DNA from 4 places in the Guyparkeria halopsychrophila genome. Region 2 is predicted to be linked to each of the others. Evidence: predicted binding sites of a transcription regulator. Region 2 holds the regulator's gene; each other region holds the start of a gene.
The links. Region 2 encodes sigma-54, which starts transcription at its own class of promoters, with help from an activator protein. Its sites were predicted from a motif close to TGGCANGNTNCNTGCTT; they were not measured.
Positions count from the first base shown of each region.

Region 1: a site for sigma-54 is predicted at 1,456-1,472, ahead of flgF (flagellar basal-body rod protein FlgF). Genes of this name have one in related genera too.
Region 3: a site for sigma-54 is predicted at 968-984, ahead of glnA (glutamate--ammonia ligase). Genes of this name have one in related genera too.
Region 4: a site for sigma-54 is predicted at 1,054-1,070, ahead of ABGV18_RS09210 (putative urea ABC transporter substrate-binding protein). Genes of this name have one in related genera too.

Region 1 covers NZ_JBDODP010000012.1:4,738-6,913, reverse strand. Annotated here, with positions in the region: gene flgG (flagellar basal-body rod protein FlgG) at 1-632, opposite strand, end outside; gene flgF (flagellar basal-body rod protein FlgF) at 654-1,397, opposite strand; gene flgE (flagellar hook protein FlgE) at 1,583-2,176, opposite strand, start outside.
Region 2 covers NZ_JBDODP010000003.1:106,414-108,589, forward strand. Annotated here, with positions in the region: gene hpf (ribosome hibernation-promoting factor, HPF/YfiA family) at 54-347, opposite strand; gene ABGV18_RS02465 (RNA polymerase factor sigma-54) at 369-1,844, opposite strand; gene lptB (LPS export ABC transporter ATP-binding protein) at 2,069-2,176, opposite strand, start outside.
Region 3 covers NZ_JBDODP010000001.1:120,308-122,483, reverse strand. Annotated here, with positions in the region: gene glnA (glutamate--ammonia ligase) at 1-845, opposite strand, end outside; gene ABGV18_RS00580 (hypothetical protein) at 1,202-1,525, opposite strand; gene ABGV18_RS00575 (SDR family oxidoreductase) at 1,712-2,176, opposite strand, start outside.
Region 4 covers NZ_JBDODP010000019.1:44,062-46,237, reverse strand. Annotated here, with positions in the region: gene ABGV18_RS09215 (S8 family serine peptidase) at 1-590, shown strand, start outside; guanidine-I (ykkC/yxkD leader) riboswitch at 1,131-1,231, shown strand; gene ABGV18_RS09210 (putative urea ABC transporter substrate-binding protein) at 1,282-2,176, shown strand, end outside.

The sequences.
Region 1 (2,176 bases), on a different contig from region 2:
CCGTTGAGCCCCGGGGTACCCAACTGCGGCGCGCCACTGGCACCCGACTCGACGAACAGGTTGTTGCCGATCGGCTGCAGGCCCGCCGGGTTGACGAAGTCCGCCAGCTGGATGTTGCCCAGCTGAACCGGCTCGGCCTGCCCGGCCAGCTGCGCACTGACCGTGCCGTCGGTACCAATCGTGATCGACTGGGCCCCCTGCGGAACGTTGATCGCCGGCTGGACCGGCTGGCCGTTGGCGGACACCAGTTGGCCGTCACTGTTGAGCTGGAAATCGCCGTCACGGGTGTAGGCGATGTTGCCGTCCGGCTGCAGCACCTGGAAAAAACCGCGTCCGTTGACCGCCATGTCCAGGGCATTGTCCGTCTGCTGGAGATTGCCCTGGGTGTGCTGCTTCGCCGTGGCCACGACGCGAACACCGGTGCCGACGTTCAGACCCGTGGGCACTTCGTCCTGCTGGTTGTTCGCCGCGCCGACCTGGCGGTAGTTCTGGTAGATCAGGTCCTCGAAAACGGCCCGATCACGCTTGAAGCCGGTGGTGTTGACGTTGGCGAGGTTGTTGGAAATCACCGACATGCGCGTCTGTTGCGCGTCCAGGCCGGTCTTTGCTGTCCAGAGTGCAGGTGTGGTCATGGTGTCTCTCCCCTAACTGAATTAACCGAGACGCATCAGGCGGTCGGCGGCTTCGCCGTTCTCGTCTGCCGTGCGAATCATTCGGCTCTGTGTTTCGAACATGCGGCCGTACTCGATCATGTTGACCATCGCCTCGACGGCATTGACGTTGCTGCCCTCGAGCACGCCACTGGCCACCTGCACCGCCGCATCGGCCTGCGGCTCCTCGGCGCCTTGGCGAAGGGAGAAGCGGCCATCCCCGCCTTTGGTCAGATCGGCCTGGGCCGGGTTGACCAGTCGGATGCGATCGACCATCGCGGGGGCATTGGCCTGCCCGCCCACCGGGATGATGCTGATGCTGCCGTCGGCATGAATGTCGATCTTCTCGGCCGGGGGAATGGCGATCGGCCCCTCGTTGCCCATCACCGGATCGCCCTGCCCGGTCTGCAACTGGCCGTTGGCCGTCAGGTGAAGATCACCGCGGCGGGTATAGGCCACCCGACCATCCGGCGCTTCCACGGCCATGAACCCCTCGCCCTTGACGGCGACGTCGAGATCCCGACCGGTGGTCATCAAAGGGCCCGCGGAGAAGTCCGCCCCCTTGCCCTGCGCCTCGGTATAGGCCCGCGATGCCTGCCCCGGGCCGTAGACCGGCAAGGTGGCAAAGGCGTCGATATCGGCCTTGAAACCCTGGGTGTTCACGTTCGCCAAATTATTGGCGTTGGTGGCCTGGGCCCGTAATGTCTGCGAGGCACCGCTCATGGCGATATAGGCCAGACGATCCATCACAACACCTCCATCATTCACTGATCAGACAGGGGAAAATGCCCCGATGTCGTGGTTAATGCAGGAGGCGTGCCAGAAAGGGCATCAAAGGCATCAGGAGGAAAGGCGCCGTGATTGAACCACTTGCCGACACAAAAAAGGCGGCCCGCGGGCCGCCTGGTCTGATCGAATGATCGCGGACTAGATCAGCGAATGCCGATAATGGTGTCGCTCAGGGTCTTGTTGGCCTCGATCGCCCGCGAGTTGGCCTGGAAGTTCCGCTGCGCGGTGATCAGGTTGACCAACTCCTGGGTCAGGTCCGTATTCGACGTCTCCAGGGCACCGCCCTGGATCGCACCGAAGGTCCCGGTGCCGGCCTCCCCCGCCAGCGGCTCACCCGAATCAATCGACTCGATCCACTGGTTGTCGCCCACCTGCTTGAGGCCCTGCGGGTTACGGAAGTCGACCAGGGCCACCTTGCCCAGCGCAATATTTTCACCGTTGGTGTAGCTCGCCCGGATCAAACCGTCTGTGCCCACGGAGATGCCGGTCAGCTGCCCGGTGGTATTGCCGTCGGCTGACTGATCGGCAATGTTGAACGGACCATTGTATTGGGTCGAATCCGTTCGGAAGGTCATGGCGATATTCAGATCGGCCGCTCCGGTACCCAAATCCGCTCCGTCTTCAGTCAACGCGACCGGATTGGGCGGATTGGGCGCGTTGGCACCAGTCGTGATCAGATTGCCGCCGGTATCAAAGGTAACGGTCTGTGAGGTGATGACGTTGTCACCGGCATAACC
Region 2 (2,176 bases):
GATTGGTCGCTGCCTTCACGTCATCCGCCGACGAGTGGCCCGGCGGAGGGGGCTCAGCGGTGACTGGTCAGCTTTTCCTTGTGCTTGACGATCTGCCGGTCGAGCTTGTTGATCATGGCATCGATGGAGGCATACATGTCGTCGGTGGTCGCGTCGGCATGCATGTCCTGACCGCTGACGTGCAGGTTCGCCTCGGCCTTCTGCGCTTCCTTGCGCTCCACGGTCAGAATGACGTGGATATCCACCAGCTTGTCGAAGTGACGTTCGAGTCGAGTGAACTTCTCGTGGACGTGGGCCTTGAGGGCCTCGGTGACGTCGACGTGATGACCGGTGATGTCGATCTGCATGAGCCGCTCCTTATAAGTTCGTTATATCAGTCGCTTGCGGTCGGTTGATGAGGCAATTCCCATCGCCTCGCGGTATTTGGCGATCGTCCGTCTTGCGACGTCGATCCCCTCATCTCCCAGCATGGTGGCAATCTTGGCGTCGCTCAAGGGCTTCTTGGGATTTTCTTCCTCGACCAGCTTCTTGATGCGCGCCCGGATGGCGGTCGCCGAGCACTCGCCGCCGTCGCTGGTGCCGACATGGCTGGAGAAGAAGTACTTGAACTCGAACACGCCCCTGGGGGTGAGCATGTACTTGTTGGTGGTTACCCGGCTGACCGTCGATTCGTGCAGTTCGAGTGTCTCGGCGATCTCGCGCAACACCAGGGGCTTCATCGCGATCTCGCCGTGCTCGAAGAACTCGATCTGCCGGCGCACGATCTCGCGTGCCACGTTCAGCAGGGACTCATTGCGGCTGCGCAGGCTCTTGATGAACCAGCGGGCTTCCTGCAGGTGGTTGCGGATGTAGGTGGCATCCTTGCCGCGGCTGGATCGATCGATCAGGCTGGCATAAGTCTGGTTCACTCGCAGTCGCGGCGCGATTTCCGGGTTGAGGTCGACGTGCCAGCCGTCCTCCCGATGGGTGACAATCACGTCTGGCTTGATGTAGTCGGCCGTCGTGTCTCCGATCGCAAGCCCGGGGCGGGGGTCGAGCAACTGGATGAGCCCCAGCGCCGCCTCGAGGCGTTCGCGACTGATGCCCAGCCCCTTGGTGACCTGCGGCAGCTCACGCCGGGCGATCGCTTCGAGCCAGTTGCCCTCGAGCACGGCGCGGGCATCCGCGGCGGCCGGGTCGTCGGCATGAAGATGGTCGATCTGGATGATCAGGCACTCGGCCAGCGAGCGGGCGCCGACGCCCAGTGGATCGAGTCGCTGGATGTAGTGAAGCGTGGCTTCGACTTCCTCGGCATCGATCCCCGGCAACTCGTCTTTCAGCAGGGCGACGAGTTCCTCGAGGGATTCGTCGAGATAGCCGGATGGTTCGATCGATTCGATCAGGGCGGTGGCGATCCGCCGGTCGGTTTCCGACAGCGTGGCGAGATGGATCTGGCTCAGCAGGTGATCACGAAGATTGTCTTCGCCGGTCGATTGCGTCGCGAAGGGGTCGTAGTCGTCGCCGGGGGCGTTGGCACTCAGGGGGGTGCTGCCATCGGACTCGTAGTAGTCGTCCCAGGTCGAGTCCACCACCAGGTCGTCATCGGCCGACTTGTCCTTGCGGTCATCAAGGAGTTCCTCGCCGGCCTGGAGGCCGGGGTCCTGCTCTTCCTTGGCGTCCTGCTCGGCCGTCTCTTCCTCGGGATGCTCGTCTTCGCCGACCTCGAGCAACGGGTTGGTGTCGAGCGCCTGCTGGATCTCTAGGCTCAGCTCCAGGGTGGAGAGTTGCAGTAGTCGAATCGACTGCTGTAGCTGTGGCGTCATGGCCAGTGACTGGCCCAGGCGAAGTTCGAGTCCTGCCTTCATACCGGACATGTCATGCCTCCCGCGGTGGAGTCAGCGTCGGGTGTGATGCGGGCCAGGTGGTTGGCTGGCATGGGTGTTGCCGAGCCCGGTGTGGGGTAATGAAGTGAGGTTGCGCACGCAATTTGCATGAGGTTCAGTTTAGCCGAATGGAGGCGCACTGTGCCAACGATTTTGCCGCGGACGCCGAACGCCGATTGGGTCGATCGGTGGTTCGGCAAGACGAATCACAGCGTGAAATCGTGGCCGAGGTAGACGTCCCGCACCGACTGGTTTGCCAGCAACTCGTCGGCGGTGCCGTGGGCGAGGATTGTGCCGTCGGAGACGATGTAGGC
Region 3 (2,176 bases), on a different contig from region 2:
TAGCCGTCGCCGGAGAACAGGTTCTTGCCGTCCCGGGTCATCGACTGGTGGACGTGCATGCCGGAACCGTTGTCACCAACGATCGGCTTGGGCATGAAGGTCGCGGTCTTGCCGTAGGCGTGGGCGACGTTGTGGATGACGTACTTGAAATCCTGTACTTCGTCGGCCTTCTTCACCAGGGTGTTGAACGCGACGCCGATCTCGCACTGACCGGCAGTCGCGACTTCGTGGTGGTGTACCTCGACGTCCTGGCCCATTTCCTCGAGCACGAGACACATCGCTTGACGGATGTCGTGCAGGGAGTCGACCGGCGGGACGGGGAAGTAGCCGCCCTTTACGCCCGGACGGTGGCCCATGTTGCCGTCTTCGTAGACGCGCTCGGCGTTCCAGGAGGCTTCCTTGGAGTCGATCTTGACGAACGAGCCGGACATGTCCGAGCCCCAGCGCACGTCGTCGAGGATGAAGAATTCGTTTTCCGGGCCGAACAGCGCGGCATCGGCCAGGCCGGAGGACTGGATGTAGGCCTCGGCGCGGCGGGCGACCGAGCGCGGATCACGGTTGTAGCCCTGCATGGTGTCCGGCTCGATGATGTCGCAGATGACGATCAGGGTCACTTCTTCTGAGAACGGGTCAATGTTGGCCGAATCGGCATCCGGCATCAGGATCATGTCCGAGGCGTTGATGCCCTTCCAGCCGGCGATCGAGGAGCCGTCGAACATCACGCCGTCCTCGAAGGTTTCTTCGTCGATGTGACTGGCCGGGTAGGTGACGTGCTGCTGCTTGCCGAGCGTGTCGGTGAAGCGGAAATCGACGAACTTGACGCCGTTTTCTTCCATCAGGGTCATGACTTTATTGGTCGCGTTGGACATGTAATCCTCCAAAGGTTGGGTATCTTGCATATGGCGGGCGCTTCAATCGCGCGGCAACTTGCCGACATGATCCGCTGATGCCCGACTTGGTGCAAGAAAAGCAGAAACCGTGCCGGTTTGTTCTTGCCGAGTTGCTGCGCGGGTGTGCAGCCAAATGACCCGGCCCCCGGGCGCCATCAATCCACCTAAGTGGCTGTAATGTGGAAGGTCGTTTCGGGAGTGGCGGGCGATTTTTCCGGCGGTGCATCGAGGCCGGGCCCGCGGAGGCGAGGGCGCCCAGTCCTGCGTGCACCAAAGAAGTGCGCCAGGCCGGATGTGAGCACCATGTTGGGTCAGGCTCGCTTCGAGTTGGCGGCTGGCAGGCTAGCGAGCGTCGGGATGGGGGGCTGCGCTGCCGCGGGGTAGTAGGGGCAGTCAACAGCCAGGCAGGCCATGCCGTGACGGCATTCCTGCGCGCAGGCCAGCAATGCCAGCTTCCGACACAGCGCGGCCTGGCCTGCCGAGCGGCGGTCGAACAGCTCCGCGCTGGAGAGCTTGCCCTCGGCGATGAAACCGTCGAGCTCGGCATAGCGAAACCGGGCAATCTCCCGGTCCCCTTCGGGCGAGGTGACCATGATCTGGTCGGCCTCTTCCCCACAGTGGTGCAGCAGCTGCATGGTGACCTCCCGGCTGGCATGGGCCGACGGCGCACCGGCGGTGGCGCGACGCTCGGAATCGCTGCGTAATGATAACGATTCCTGTTTGCGCCAACAAGCCAGGCGCGGTTGCGCCCTGCCTGAGCCCGTCCCGGGAAACCGGACGGAACCGCTCGGACGGCAAAGCCTTAGCGGTATCGAGGTGCCCTACCAGGGAATGGTCGTGCCATCGATGTCGATGAACCGGCCCCGGTCGGCCTCGGTCAGGCCGGCCATGTTGCGGCGCAGCCCGTCGGCGCTCTGCGCGGTGGAGATCTCGGCGTTGGGGCCGCCCATGTCGGTGAGCACCCAGCCCGGGTGCAGGGCGACCACGTTGATGCCGCGCGGTTCGAGATCGATGGAGGCGCTCTTGATTACCGCATTGACCGCCGCCTTGCTCGAACGGTAGATGTAGCCGCCGCCCGAGCCGTTGTCACCCATCGAGCCGACCTTGCTCGAGAGGATGCCGATCTTCTTCTCGTCGCTGCGCGCCACCTGGTCGGCAAACGCCTGCATGATCAGCATTGGCGCGATGCTGTTGATGCGGAACACCTCCAGCCAGGCCTCGGTGTCGGTGACGTTGCCGAAGGCCACGCCGCGCGGGCCGTAGATGCCGGCGTTATTGATCAACCA
Region 4 (2,176 bases), on a different contig from region 2:
ACGCTGCCGTGGGCCTCAAGGCCGAGCTGGTCGACGGTATCGACCTGACTGCCGGCTACGCGCGGCTCGAGGAAAGCGCGGGCTTTCTCGGCATGAGCGGCATGGGCGGTCTCTCCACCCAGTCGGGATCGGACATGGGACTGCTGCAGTTGGGGATTAACGCCCGGCTGGGCGGTTTCTCCGCCTTTGCCAGCTACCAGACCGGCCGAGCCAGCGCGAGCTTCGAGCGCAGCCTGATAACCCGTCTCGATGCCGACGTCAGGCAGCTCGCCCTCGGCGCGTCCTACGGCTTTGACCAGGGCCGTAAGCGAATCGCCTTTGTCGCCAGCCAGCCCATGCACCTGTCCGGTGGCACCGCCCGGCTGAAGCTCGCGGCCGACCGCACCCCCGGAGGCGACGTGATCTACCGACACGAGTCCATCGCCCTCTCGGCCGCCGACACACCGACCAACTACGAGATCGGCTACCGACAGCGCCTGGGCAAGAAGACCCTGCTGGGCATCCACGCCATGCGGATGGAAAATGCCCCCAACCAGACCGGTGGGGAGGTCGATCATGGGGCGATGGCGATTATGGGGTACCAATTCTGAGACATGTTCCCACTCATCAGAAAGCGATCTGGACCCATCGCGTACGTATCTCCTCCACCCTCCTGGAGCGGGATTGGTCTCGGCTTTCTGGACACCCGTTCGCTGGCTGAAACTGAATCACCCCCGGTTTTGCCAGACACTCCCGCACCGGTTGAAACAATGCTTCACGCACGCTTGCACGGGGCTCGGCACCCTAGATGACTGGGCGGCCACCTGGAAGACATCAGCGGCCTGACCGTCTCGGTGCCAAGCCTGTGCGACGGCTCCTATCCGAGGCCGAACCCCAGCGGTCAATGTCGAGCAGCGGGCACTTCGACCCCACTTCCCCGTGATCCAGACTCGCACCAACGTGGCGCGCGCCGCCCCCAACCCTGCACCGGAATGACGCACTCGCTTGGATGGGGCAACGTCACCACAAAGGCCATGTCATTGTTTTTATGTGCGATTTTCCTCTATTTCGTATTGGCACTATCCCTGCACCACGTTGGGAGAACGCAGGGAGCCACGAAGATTAAGCGGGCACCCTTCATCACTGGCTGAGAAATGGGCAACTAGGGTTCCGATCCACGCGGTGGATGACTGGTCCGAGAGTTGCCGACCTCTACCGAGGGGTTACACGGCGGGACAAAAGCCCGGGAGACCGATCGTGAGCTCCTGCGTTGCGTCCGTGAAACCCTGAGGAGAGAACGCCATGCCCATTTTCAAGCACAAACTGCGTACCCACGTCGTCGCCGCGAGCCTGTCATTGATGACGGCGGCCGGTATCACGTCGACCCCGGCCGTGGCCGAGGAAAAGGATCAATTCCAGATTGCCTGGAGCATCTACGTGGGCTGGATGCCCTGGGGCTACGGCGAGGCCGAAGGCATCGTCGACAAGTGGGCCGACAAGTACGACATCGAGATCGATGTGGTCCAGATCAATGACTACATCGAGTCGATCAACCTCTACACCGCCGGCTCCTACGACGGCGTGACCGTCACCAACATGGATGCGCTCACCATCCCGGCCGCCGGTGGCGTCGACTCCACCGCCCTGATCATGGGCGATTTCTCCAACGGCAACGACGGCGTCGTGCTCAAGGGCAGCGACAGCCTCGAGGACATCAAGGGGCTGCCGGTTCACCTGGTCGAACTGTCCGTGTCCCACTACCTGCTGGCCCGAGCGCTGGAGTCGGTCAACATGAGCGAGCGCGACGTCGAGGTGGTCAACACCTCGGATGCCGACATCGTCGCCGCCTTCTCCTCGTCCGACGTCGAGGCCGTGGTCACCTGGAACCCGCAACTCGGCGAGCTCAAGAAACGCGATGATGCCAGCGTGGTGTTCGATTCCTCGCAGATCCCGGGCGAGATCATGGACCTGCTGGTGGTCAACACCGAGACCCTCGCGGACAACCCCAAGCTCGGCAAGGCACTCACCGGTGCCTGGTACGAGATCATGGAGGCCATGCAGGGCGATGACGAGGCGGCCGTCGAGGCACGCACCGTGATGGCCGAGACCGCCGGCACCGATCTCGCCGGCTACGAGGCCCAACTCGCCTCCACCAGCATGTTCTACGAGCCGGCCAAGGCCGTGGCCTTCCTGGAGA